Regions from separate parts of the Paenibacillus sp. NRS-1782 genome, predicted to be linked through region 2. Evidence: riboswitches for the same ligand, from Rfam matches in the RefSeq annotation. Region 2 holds a riboswitch; each other region holds the start of a gene.
The links. A riboswitch is a leader RNA that binds a small molecule or an ion and turns the genes downstream of it on or off. The one in region 2 is predicted to bind cobalamin.

Region 1: it holds a riboswitch for cobalamin, as region 2 does, so the genes downstream of both, ACIFQM_RS07965 (ABC transporter substrate-binding protein) here and cobJ (precorrin-3B C(17)-methyltransferase) in region 2, are expected to answer to the same signal.
Region 3: it holds a riboswitch for cobalamin, as region 2 does, so the genes downstream of both, ACIFQM_RS08715 (ABC transporter substrate-binding protein) here and cobJ (precorrin-3B C(17)-methyltransferase) in region 2, are expected to answer to the same signal.

What each region holds. Positions count from the first base shown of each region.
Region 1 covers NZ_JBITPH010000018.1:176,987-180,181, forward strand. The annotation lists gene ACIFQM_RS07955 (hypothetical protein) at 1-16, opposite strand, end outside; partial or broken gene ACIFQM_RS07960 (purine permease) at 233-487, shown strand; cobalamin riboswitch at 1,194-1,391, shown strand; gene ACIFQM_RS07965 (ABC transporter substrate-binding protein) at 1,599-3,182, shown strand.
Region 2 covers NZ_JBITPH010000045.1:195,208-198,402, forward strand. The annotation lists gene ACIFQM_RS18410 (uroporphyrinogen-III synthase) at 1-6, shown strand, start outside; gene ACIFQM_RS18415 (TIGR00730 family Rossman fold protein) at 177-731, shown strand; cobalamin riboswitch at 789-972, shown strand; gene ACIFQM_RS18420 (hypothetical protein) at 931-1,158, shown strand; gene cobJ (precorrin-3B C(17)-methyltransferase) at 1,287-3,125, shown strand.
Region 3 covers NZ_JBITPH010000020.1:22,065-25,259, forward strand. The annotation lists gene cbiB (adenosylcobinamide-phosphate synthase CbiB) at 1-380, shown strand, start outside; gene ACIFQM_RS08710 (histidine phosphatase family protein) at 380-1,174, shown strand; cobalamin riboswitch at 1,298-1,515, shown strand; gene ACIFQM_RS08715 (ABC transporter substrate-binding protein) at 1,722-2,726, shown strand; gene ACIFQM_RS08720 (FecCD family ABC transporter permease) at 2,723-3,195, shown strand, end outside.

The DNA.
Region 1 (3,195 bases), on a different contig from region 2:
GAAACTTTACTTTCATACAAAGCGCCCCCTTGAAAAATTTGTAAATCCATAGATAGCATAAATGAGCTTACAAACTATGTCAACCTTTTAATGGAATATATGAATATATTTATCTATATTTTGTGTCTGCAAGAGTCCATTAGTCGGATATGAACTACATTTATTGACAGCCTTGCATTGAAAATCCATTTTCTTGATTCTCGCCGTATCGTTTAAATTTAAAATATTGCGCATGTCTATTTTGTTAGAGGTGGATTTGCAGAAGGAAAGCAATCTGCTGATCGCGGCATGTAGCATTGCGGTGGGCCTCGGCTCTGTCGTGCTGCCCCAAATGTTTGACCAACTGCCGAGCTTTGCCAAAATGCTGCTGCAAAACGGTATCGTATCCGGCTCGATTACGGCGATTGTCTTGAATATCGTTTTAACGAAAAAACAGGGCGAATGGGTCAAAGGCGGGAAGGTGTCAGAGGTTCCGCAGAAGGTTTAACGATTAGGATTAGATAAAGACCGCGGGAGAGAGGACGTAAGCCTATTTTTCCGGCTTTTTGGCATAGAGTTATTGATAAAACCCCCTTCCTGTATGAAGATCGGGGTTTGAGATTCTATTAGAAGAATTTGCTAGAGTGATAGGCGAGGTCATGGTATAATCTACCTTATGGATTTTGAATAGTGGTGGATGTTTTCAGACCACGGCGCAGCTTCCCGAAAGGGGGTGAAGCCGATGGTCAACCTTGTGTCGTGCTACGATGTGTTGCGTTGGATGGTTACGTTACTAAGCCTGGTGTTTAGTATTCGTAAACTTTATCGCTGGCTACGTCGGAAATTTCGGAACAAGCGAAAACCCACCGTGTAATTAGGTTAGGCGCCTAACGGTGGGTTTAGCTACGCATTTAGCGCGCCGTGATGATCCACAGCCTTTCAAGTCCTAAGAGTCTTTGCCGTTGGTAGCGGCGAAGGCTCTTTTTAGTATACGGACACGGTGGTTATCTCTATACCTAATTTTATCACGTCCATTGCGTGCATGCAACGCAAAGTCATAGCCTTGATCCTTGCCGTATCGTTTAAATTTAAAATATTGCGCAGCATTTGTTGACAAGCCTGTAACAACAAAATAAGATAGTCCTAATTCGTAATATAGAGGAATAAAGGAAGAAAACAGGTGTGAACCGGACTTTCCACTTACAGGGTTTCGCTGAAATCATGTAGATGGCTGTTGTGCGTGTTCACTTAAAAGGGAAGTTCGGTAGATTCCGACACGGACCCGCCACTGTATACAGGCATCAGCAGGGAATTGCTGTAGCTTTCAGAACAGCCACTGGAACTGTGAGGAACCGGGAAGGCCTGAGAGATAAGCCTGAAGTCAGGAGACCTGCCTGTTTTAACATCACTGTCAGACCCACGGGATGCTGGGGAGGTGGTTAGGCGTGCTGCATACAGAATGTCTGAAACCGATCCGATCCCCTTGTTTTTAGAGGGTGAAGAGGGTGAGCTTAGGCATTTGATAATGAAAGCATTTCTGACTGCTGATCAAGCGGTCGGGGATGCTTTTTTTTGCGCTAGGTATTTGTGAATGACAAGACAGAGGGGGAGTCAATAGAATGATAAGCAATCGTAAAAAGCGTTCATGGTTTATATGTACAGGGGTGATGCTGCTGCTGGCAGTTATGGCTCTGGGGGGATGCTCGACAACTAGTAAGACGGCGGATAGCCCCAGCAAGGGCGAGAACACATCCACACAACAGGCTACAGCAGATAAGAAACTGGTGATGGCGTATACGTGGAAACCGTCGGGCGTTGACCCGCACGGAGACAATAGCTGGGATGTCATGCGGTCCGGCGCAGGTGAGACACTTGTCCGTTTGAATGAAAAGCTGGAGCCAGTGGCTTGGCTGGCCAAGGAATGGAAGCAGGACAGTCCCACAGTTTGGACGTTCGGCTTGCAGGATAAGGTCACTTTTCATGACGGAAAGAGTATGGACGCGGAAAGTGTGAAAGCTTCCCTGCTGCGCTCCATCGAGAAAAGCCATTTGGCAAAGGATTTGCTAGACGTAAAGTCGATTGATGTAACTGGGCCGCTGGCGTTGAAAATCACGACTAACCAGCCCAATTCAGCGCTGGTGTCCAATCTGGCTGATCCATCGACGATTGTGCTGGATGTAGCGTCTATGAAGGATGAGCAGAGCTACCCTGCGATGACAGGTGCTTTTAAAATTAAAGCGTTCAACAAGGATCAGTCCTTGGTCGTAGAGCGTTATGACGGATATTGGGGCGAGAAGGCCCGGCTGGCTGAAGCAACGATGAAGTTCATTACGGACGGCAATTCACGCCTGTTGGCGCTGCAATCTGGCGAAGTAGATGTAGCGACTGATATTCCGGTGGATAACGCGGAGGTATTAAAAAAGAACGATAAGCTGCAAGTGCTGTCGGCTCCCTCTTTGCGCACTCATATGATCGTGTATAACATGGAGTCGCCTGTGTTCAAGGATGCCGCGAACCGCAAAGTAGTGGACAGCCTGATACCACGTGCATCCATTGTGAGTGCGATCATGAGAGGCTATGGTACGGAGGCAAGCAGCCCATTCCCGAGCATTCTCCCCTTCGGCAAGGTGGAACGTAAAGTGCTGGACGGAACGGCAGGGCAGTTGTTGACGAAGGACGGCTGGCAAAAGGATGCCCAAGGTACATGGACCAAGCAGGGCAAGCCGTTCGAGGTTACATTGCTGACCTTCCCTCAGCGTCCAGAGCTTTCGGTCATGGCTGAGGTGATTCAGAGCCAACTGCTGAAAGAGGGCATCCAGGTGAAGATTCGCAAGGTGGAAAATATCGACGGGGCGCTAACCAAAAACGATTGGGATTTTGCCATGTACAGTATGCTGACTGCCCATACGGGGGAGCCGCAATATTTTATGGACATGTTTTATTCCTCTAAAAGCGAGGCCAATGTAAGCCGTTATAGTTCCAAACCGCTGGAGAACCTCCTTGGCAGCTTGAAGCTGGCAAAGGATACAGCACAGCGTAATGCCGTGACATTGCAAGCGCTGGATATCATTAATACCGATTTGCCGCAGTCGTTTATTGTTCACCCTGATAATGTATTTGGGGTGAAAAAAGGGGTAGAGGGCTTTACACCGCATCCGATTGAGTATTACTACATTACGGCGCAATCCGATATTGCGGAATAACGGACTGGATACC
Region 2 (3,195 bases):
AGCTGAAAACTTCCCCATATCCTTGGGATAAAGGGTAAAATGAAGATAAGGGCCTACAGGGTCTTTATCTTTTTTTGTTGGAAATGCATCGACAGAAGTTTTTGTTATAGGGAAAATATTTATTTAATATAATGAAAAAGCCTCGATGCGGATACCAGGACAGGAGCTGAGACGTTATGAATTCCATTTGTGTATTTGCCGGGTCCAGGCCCGGACATTCATCGGTATATCTTCAGGAGGCAGGCAAGCTTGGAGAGGCTATGGCGAGACATCAGGTCCGTTTAATCTATGGAGGCTCCAGCAAGGGGCTGATGGGCGAGGTCGCGGATGCGATGCTGGCAGGGGGCGGTCAGGTCACCGGGATTATGCCAACCCTGTTATTCGATGCAGAGATTATTCACCGGGGAATTACTGAATTTATTGAGGTGGCGAACATGCATGAACGCAAAGCGGTGATGAGCGAAAAGGCTGACGCATTCATTGCCCTTCCGGGCGGATTGGGAACCTTTGAGGAGCTATTTGAGGTGCTGTGCTGGGCGCAAATCGGCATTCATCGCAAGCCCATCGGGCTGCTGAATGTGAACGGATATTTTGACCCGTTGGAGGAAATGGTGCGTCATAGTGTGCGGGAGGGCTTTACCGGAGTTGACCATCCAACGCTGTTGAGTATCTCTGCGGACCCGGACGAATTGTTGCATATGTTAAAAAATAAGGCAGAGAACTTGAAATAAAGCGTTTTTCATGCTTGCGCAACTGATTAAGCCAAGGTTATGATAAGACCCATAATCAAATAGCGGACAGACAAGGTGCCTTTGTGATAGCGAAGGGTAACAGGGAATCGGGTGCAAGTCCCGAGCGGTCCCGCCACTGTAAGGAAGAGGATTTTTTCAGACGTCACTCGTGAGAAAACGGGGAAGACGAAAAAATCTGTTGATGCCGAGCCAGGAGACCTACCTTGATCTGTATGCACCGTTAACCTTCGCGGAGAGGATGGGTGTACGAAATCAGGAAATCAGGCGCACGCTGCTTTTTCCATGTTGGTTACAGGTTTGCGTGGATCAGAACGTGCAGAAGCGTTTCAAGCGTGAACAGGCAGATGGAAAGCAACGGCACGATGGCGGAAGACAAGAAGTGTCTTCTTATGCTGTGTCCGTCTGATGATACGATGCGTACATAGGAAACCCATCCGGGCAGGATGGGTTTTTTTGAGTTACAGGATGTCCATATACAAGTGAAATAGATAGAAGTATGGAAAACATGGCATAGATTTAAGAGGGAGGATAACGATGAGCCCATTAGGAAAATTGCTCGTGATTGGATTCGGACCGGGGGATATGGAACATATCACCAAACGGGCGCTGGACGCGTTGGCCGAGAGTGAGGTCATTATTGGCTACAACACCTATGTGGATCTGATCCGTCCGTTGTTGAATGGACAGGAGATTGTACGCACAGGCATGACGGAGGAAGTGAGCCGTGCGCAGGAGGCGGTTCGACAGGCGGAGATGGGTAAGAAGGTAGCCGTCATTTCCAGTGGAGACGCAGGCGTATATGGTATGGCGGGGCTGGTGTACGAAGTGCTGATGCAAAAGGGCTGGCGCCGTGAGGACGGGGTTGAGGTAGAAGTCGTGCCGGGGATATCGGCGATTCAGTCCTGTGCTTCGCTGCTGGGTGCGCCCGTCATGCATGATGCGTGCACGATCAGTCTGAGTGACCATTTGACCCCTTGGGAAACGATTGTGAAGCGTGTAGAGGCGGCAGCTTCGGCGGATTTTGTCATTGCATTGTACAATCCGCGGAGTGGCCGACGTACACGCCAGATTGTTGAGACGCAGTCCATCTTGCTGCGTTACCGTGATCCGCAGACTCCGGTTGGGCTGGTCAAGAGTGCTTACCGTGACCGTCAGCAAGTAATAGTGACGACGCTGGAGGACATGCTGAACCATGACATTGGCATGCTGACGACTGTCATTATAGGCAATTCCTCGACGATGGTGTATGACGGTCTGATCGTGACGCCACGCGGGTATCAGCGCAAGTATACGCTGGGTGCGACCGAGCAGGCGCTCAAGCCGCATCAGCGGCTCCGCACGGAAGCGGAGCCGTGGTCGCTGGGCGCGCAAGAGGATCGCGCGTTGAATGCGTCGCAGGCAGGCGCAGCTCCCGCAGTACCAGCCCCTGCGGGAGCTGGCGGGACCGCGCCCGCTCCTTCCGCGAGCGGTGCTGCTGCGGTTGCCACGCAGGCACGCCCGCAAGTGGTGGCTGCCGTGCAGGCCGCGCCGTCTGCGGCGCAAGCCGGTGCAGCCCCGGCAGCGCTGGCAGCGGAGGCGCTGAGCCGCCTCGCTGCGGGCGGCAAGCTGCCGGGCGAAGCGAGCGCACGCTGGAGCGGGCAAGCGCCCGTCGTGAGCGCCACCGGAACGGCAGCCGTGGCCGGAGCAGTGGCTACGGCCGGGACAGCGACAGGCAGCTTTGGCAAGCCTGCGCTGTTTGAGGTGGGCGTTTCCCCCGGCGTGGGAAACAAAAAGTTCACCGCTCGCCAGATGGCGCTGCTCGCGGAGGTAGCGGGTGATGAAGGCGAGCTGGAGTATACGCCGGATCACCAGATCGTGCTGCGCGTGCCATGCGCAGATCCGGAGGAGCTGGTAGGGCGGCTGCGTGATGAACGATTCATCGTGATGCCGATTGGCGATGTGTTTAAGGTGAAGGCGTGCGACTTCTGCAATATGGAGAAGGATGACGCTGTGCCTGTGGCAGAGCATCTACAGGTTGTACTGGGCGGATTGCAGGCACCCAAGGAAACGAGCATTGCCTTGAACGGCTGTGGTATGGCCTGCTATGGGGCAGTGCTGGAGGATATCGGAATCGTATACCGCAAGGGAGGATACGATCTGTTTCTTGGCGGCAAAAAATTTGGTCGCAACGCTCATGCCGCTCAACCTGTAGCGGAGGGCATTCCGGGAGATCAGATTACGGATATCGTTGAGAATGTCATCGCTGAATATAAGGAAAAAGGGCATCCAAACGAGCGTTTTCATAAATTTTTCAAACGTGTAGGTGTTGTAGCGGGTTTTCGGCATGAAGATGCGCCTGCAATAGTGGAAGTGAATGCCGTCTGTGGTGATTAATGGGCTAGAAAGCCTGTTTTTATGGATGTAAGCATATAGATAAAATAGGGCGTCTTGCAGGTTATCCCTA
Region 3 (3,195 bases), on a different contig from region 2:
CCTCGGCACGTCTGGATGATGTGGCTAATTACATCCCAGCACGCCTGACAGCCGGGATGCTGGTAGTAGCGGCGTGGATTTATCGGTATGATGCCAGACATAGCTGGCGTACGGTTAGGCGAGATGCGCGGCTGCATCCCAGTCCGAACAGTGGCTTTCCAGAATCAGCAGTTGCGGGTGCGTTGGGGATTCGCCTCGGGGGCTATAATGTATATCATGGCGTACGCTCTCTCCGTGCATATATGGGAGAGCTGGTGCGACCGATGGAGCCGGAGGATATCCGACATACGATTCGGCTGATGTTTGCCGTGTCCAGTATGTTCGTGGGATTGTGTCTGTTCGTGTCCGCCGGATGTTATGCACTGGGGTGGACGCAGTGATGAAGCGTGACGCACCGAACACCAGCAATAGAGCAGGAAGTGATGTGACCTTGAAGCATGATTTTACAGAACACCCGCCATGGGATGTGGAGCTTGTGCTGGTACGTCACGGCACAACCTTATGGAACAGGGAACGTCGATACCTGGGGCACTCTGATCTGGGCTTGCTGCCAGGAGCAGAGCAGGAATTAGAGCCTTTGCGGGAACAATTACAGACACATTCCTTTGCCCGAATCTATTGTAGTGACTTGATACGTTGTCGTCAGACCTTGCAGATCATTTTGCCAGAATCGGAACTGAAACCAGATAATATGTCTGCTTGGTCTGTCATCATGGAACCACGTCTGAGAGAGCTTCATTTTGGGGAATGGGATGGAAAAACGTATGATATGCTCAAAGATGTGGCATTGTACCGCGCGTGGATTGATGAGCCGCAACGGGTTACGCCGCCGGGTGGAGAGCCCTGGAAAGACTTTGTGAACCGCCTTGGTGAATTTCTAGACTCTTTGTATGAGTGGCGTACAATGATGGAGCTTCAGAAAACAGGTTTGTCTGATGCTCCACCTTCCGTTCTGATTGTTACGCATGGTGGAGTGATTCGTCAGTTGGCTTGTATGCTGGTATCGGGTCATGATTTTTGGAGCCTGAATCCGAAGCCGGGAGGGGCCATTAGGATTCGGTTGAGTTTGGCACAAAAGCCATTTGCATATTTAACCGCCACCTGTTCTACAGCATCACATCCAGATTTGGCTACAGGGCACAAGTTCACCGGATGGCTGGTGGATCAGAACTGACTGCGTATATACTTCTCATGATCACAGACATAGGGCAGGTAAACAGGCGGTTTGGGTTGTAAGCCAGTCTTTTTTAACCTATAATCATCAAGTAAAAGAACGGCTTGACCAACACTACATCAAATATCCAGCAGACGAGGTCGGTGCAGTGGTATGAAACCCTCGGATTCATATCGGTGCGCTGTTAAAAGGGAAGTCGGTGTGAATCCGGCGCGGTCCCGCCACTGTAAATGGAAAAATGCCAGTCCGCTCTGGTTTATGTGCCACAAAGCATATGAAGGAGCAACAGGCTGTCGCATATTTCTGTAAGTCAGGATACCTGCCCGTCCGCCTGTCACCATAGTCCTTCGAGGAAAGGATGACGTGTTCGCAGTGACTGTCCATGCGGAAGAAACTGCCGCCTGCGTACGATCTGCGCTAACGTGACCCCTGTGTCCTTATCTGAGGATGCAGGGGTTTTTTGAAAGGAAAAGAAGGCTGGATTTAGAGATATCGGATGATGTTCAAGTGACGCTTTTAAAAGAATTTATATGGAGGGGTGCAAATCATGGCAGGGAATAAAATAAAGGTCTGGACTACAGGCTTATTGGCTCTGGTCTTGGCGGTTGTGCTGAGTGCATGTGGAGCTAACGGAAAGAACGCTGAAAATAAAGGGGATCAAGCCTCACAGCAACCGGGACAGACGGCAACCGCTCAGGAGCCTCCGGGCAAAACGGTCTACCCGCTGATCATTAAGGATGCGACCGGACAGGAATTTACGTTCAAAAAAGCGCCGGACAAAATCGTTTCTGTCTCCCCGGCTGAAACCGAGGCGCTGTTCGCCATCGGACTGGATAAGGAAATTGTCGGTGTATCGGACTATTCCGATTACCCGGAAGCAGCTACGAAGAAGCCCAAAGTGGGCGGCATTATGAAGCCGAATGAAGAGGCGATCATTGCTGCGAATCCAGAAGTCGTTTTTGCAGGGATATCACTCAGTGAGCAGGCGACAACCAAGCTGCGTGACCTGGGAATTATGATTTTTAAAACCGAGCCGAAAACGGTTGAAGATGTCATGGCTAACATCGAACTATATGGGAAAATTACCGATCATCAGAAAGAAGCAAGAGCGGTAACCGACAAGATGAGAGCCGATGTAACGGAAGTGAAAAACGGTGTTAAAAATATCGGTAAAGGGCAAAAGCTGAGAGTCTACGTCGAATTTTCACCCGGCTGGACGGTCGGCAAGGACGAGTTTATGGACGAGCTGATTTCTTTGGCGGGCGGCGAAAATGTGGCAGCAACGCAAAAGGGCTGGTACCAGATCAGTGAGGAAAATATTATTGCGGCTAATCCAGACGTCATTTTATACAGCAAGAATGTCAAGGACGACAAAACAGGCCAAACACTCGGCGATATCATCAAAGCCCGTAGTGGATGGGATCAAATATCGGCTGTTCGTCTCAACCGGGTGTTTGCCGTGGATGATAATCTGATTAGTCGTCCGGGTCCGCGCGTAACGGAAGGTCTCAAGGCAGTGGCCAAGGGCGTGTATCCTGAAATTTTCAAATGAATCGTAGGCTGATTGGCTTTGGAGGGGCAGGTCTTGCCTTATTGCTGCTGACGCTGCTGCTCTGTCTCGGTATCGGCTCGGCCAAGCTTCCCGTCAGCCAAATTGCGGGTATTCTGGTCAACCATCTGCCGTGGTTAGGTGAGACGGTTACACCGGATTGGAATCCATCTACAGAGCAGATTATTTTGAAGGTCAGACTGCCGCGTGTGTTACTGGGTATGCTGGTAGGCGCAGCGCTTGCGCTGGCGGGAGCCGGATTTCAGGGTGTGCTACGCAATCCGCTGGCTGATCCTTACACGCTGGGGGTATCCTCGGGGGCTTCGGTAGGGGCAGCGGTACTGATTTATTGGGGGCTTCAATTTTCGTTTGTAGGCGTATGGACACTGCCGCTGGTGGCGTTTACGACCGGAATGCTGACGTTGTGGATGGTGCTGACGCTGGCGAGGGAAGGCGGCAAAATTCCGACGCA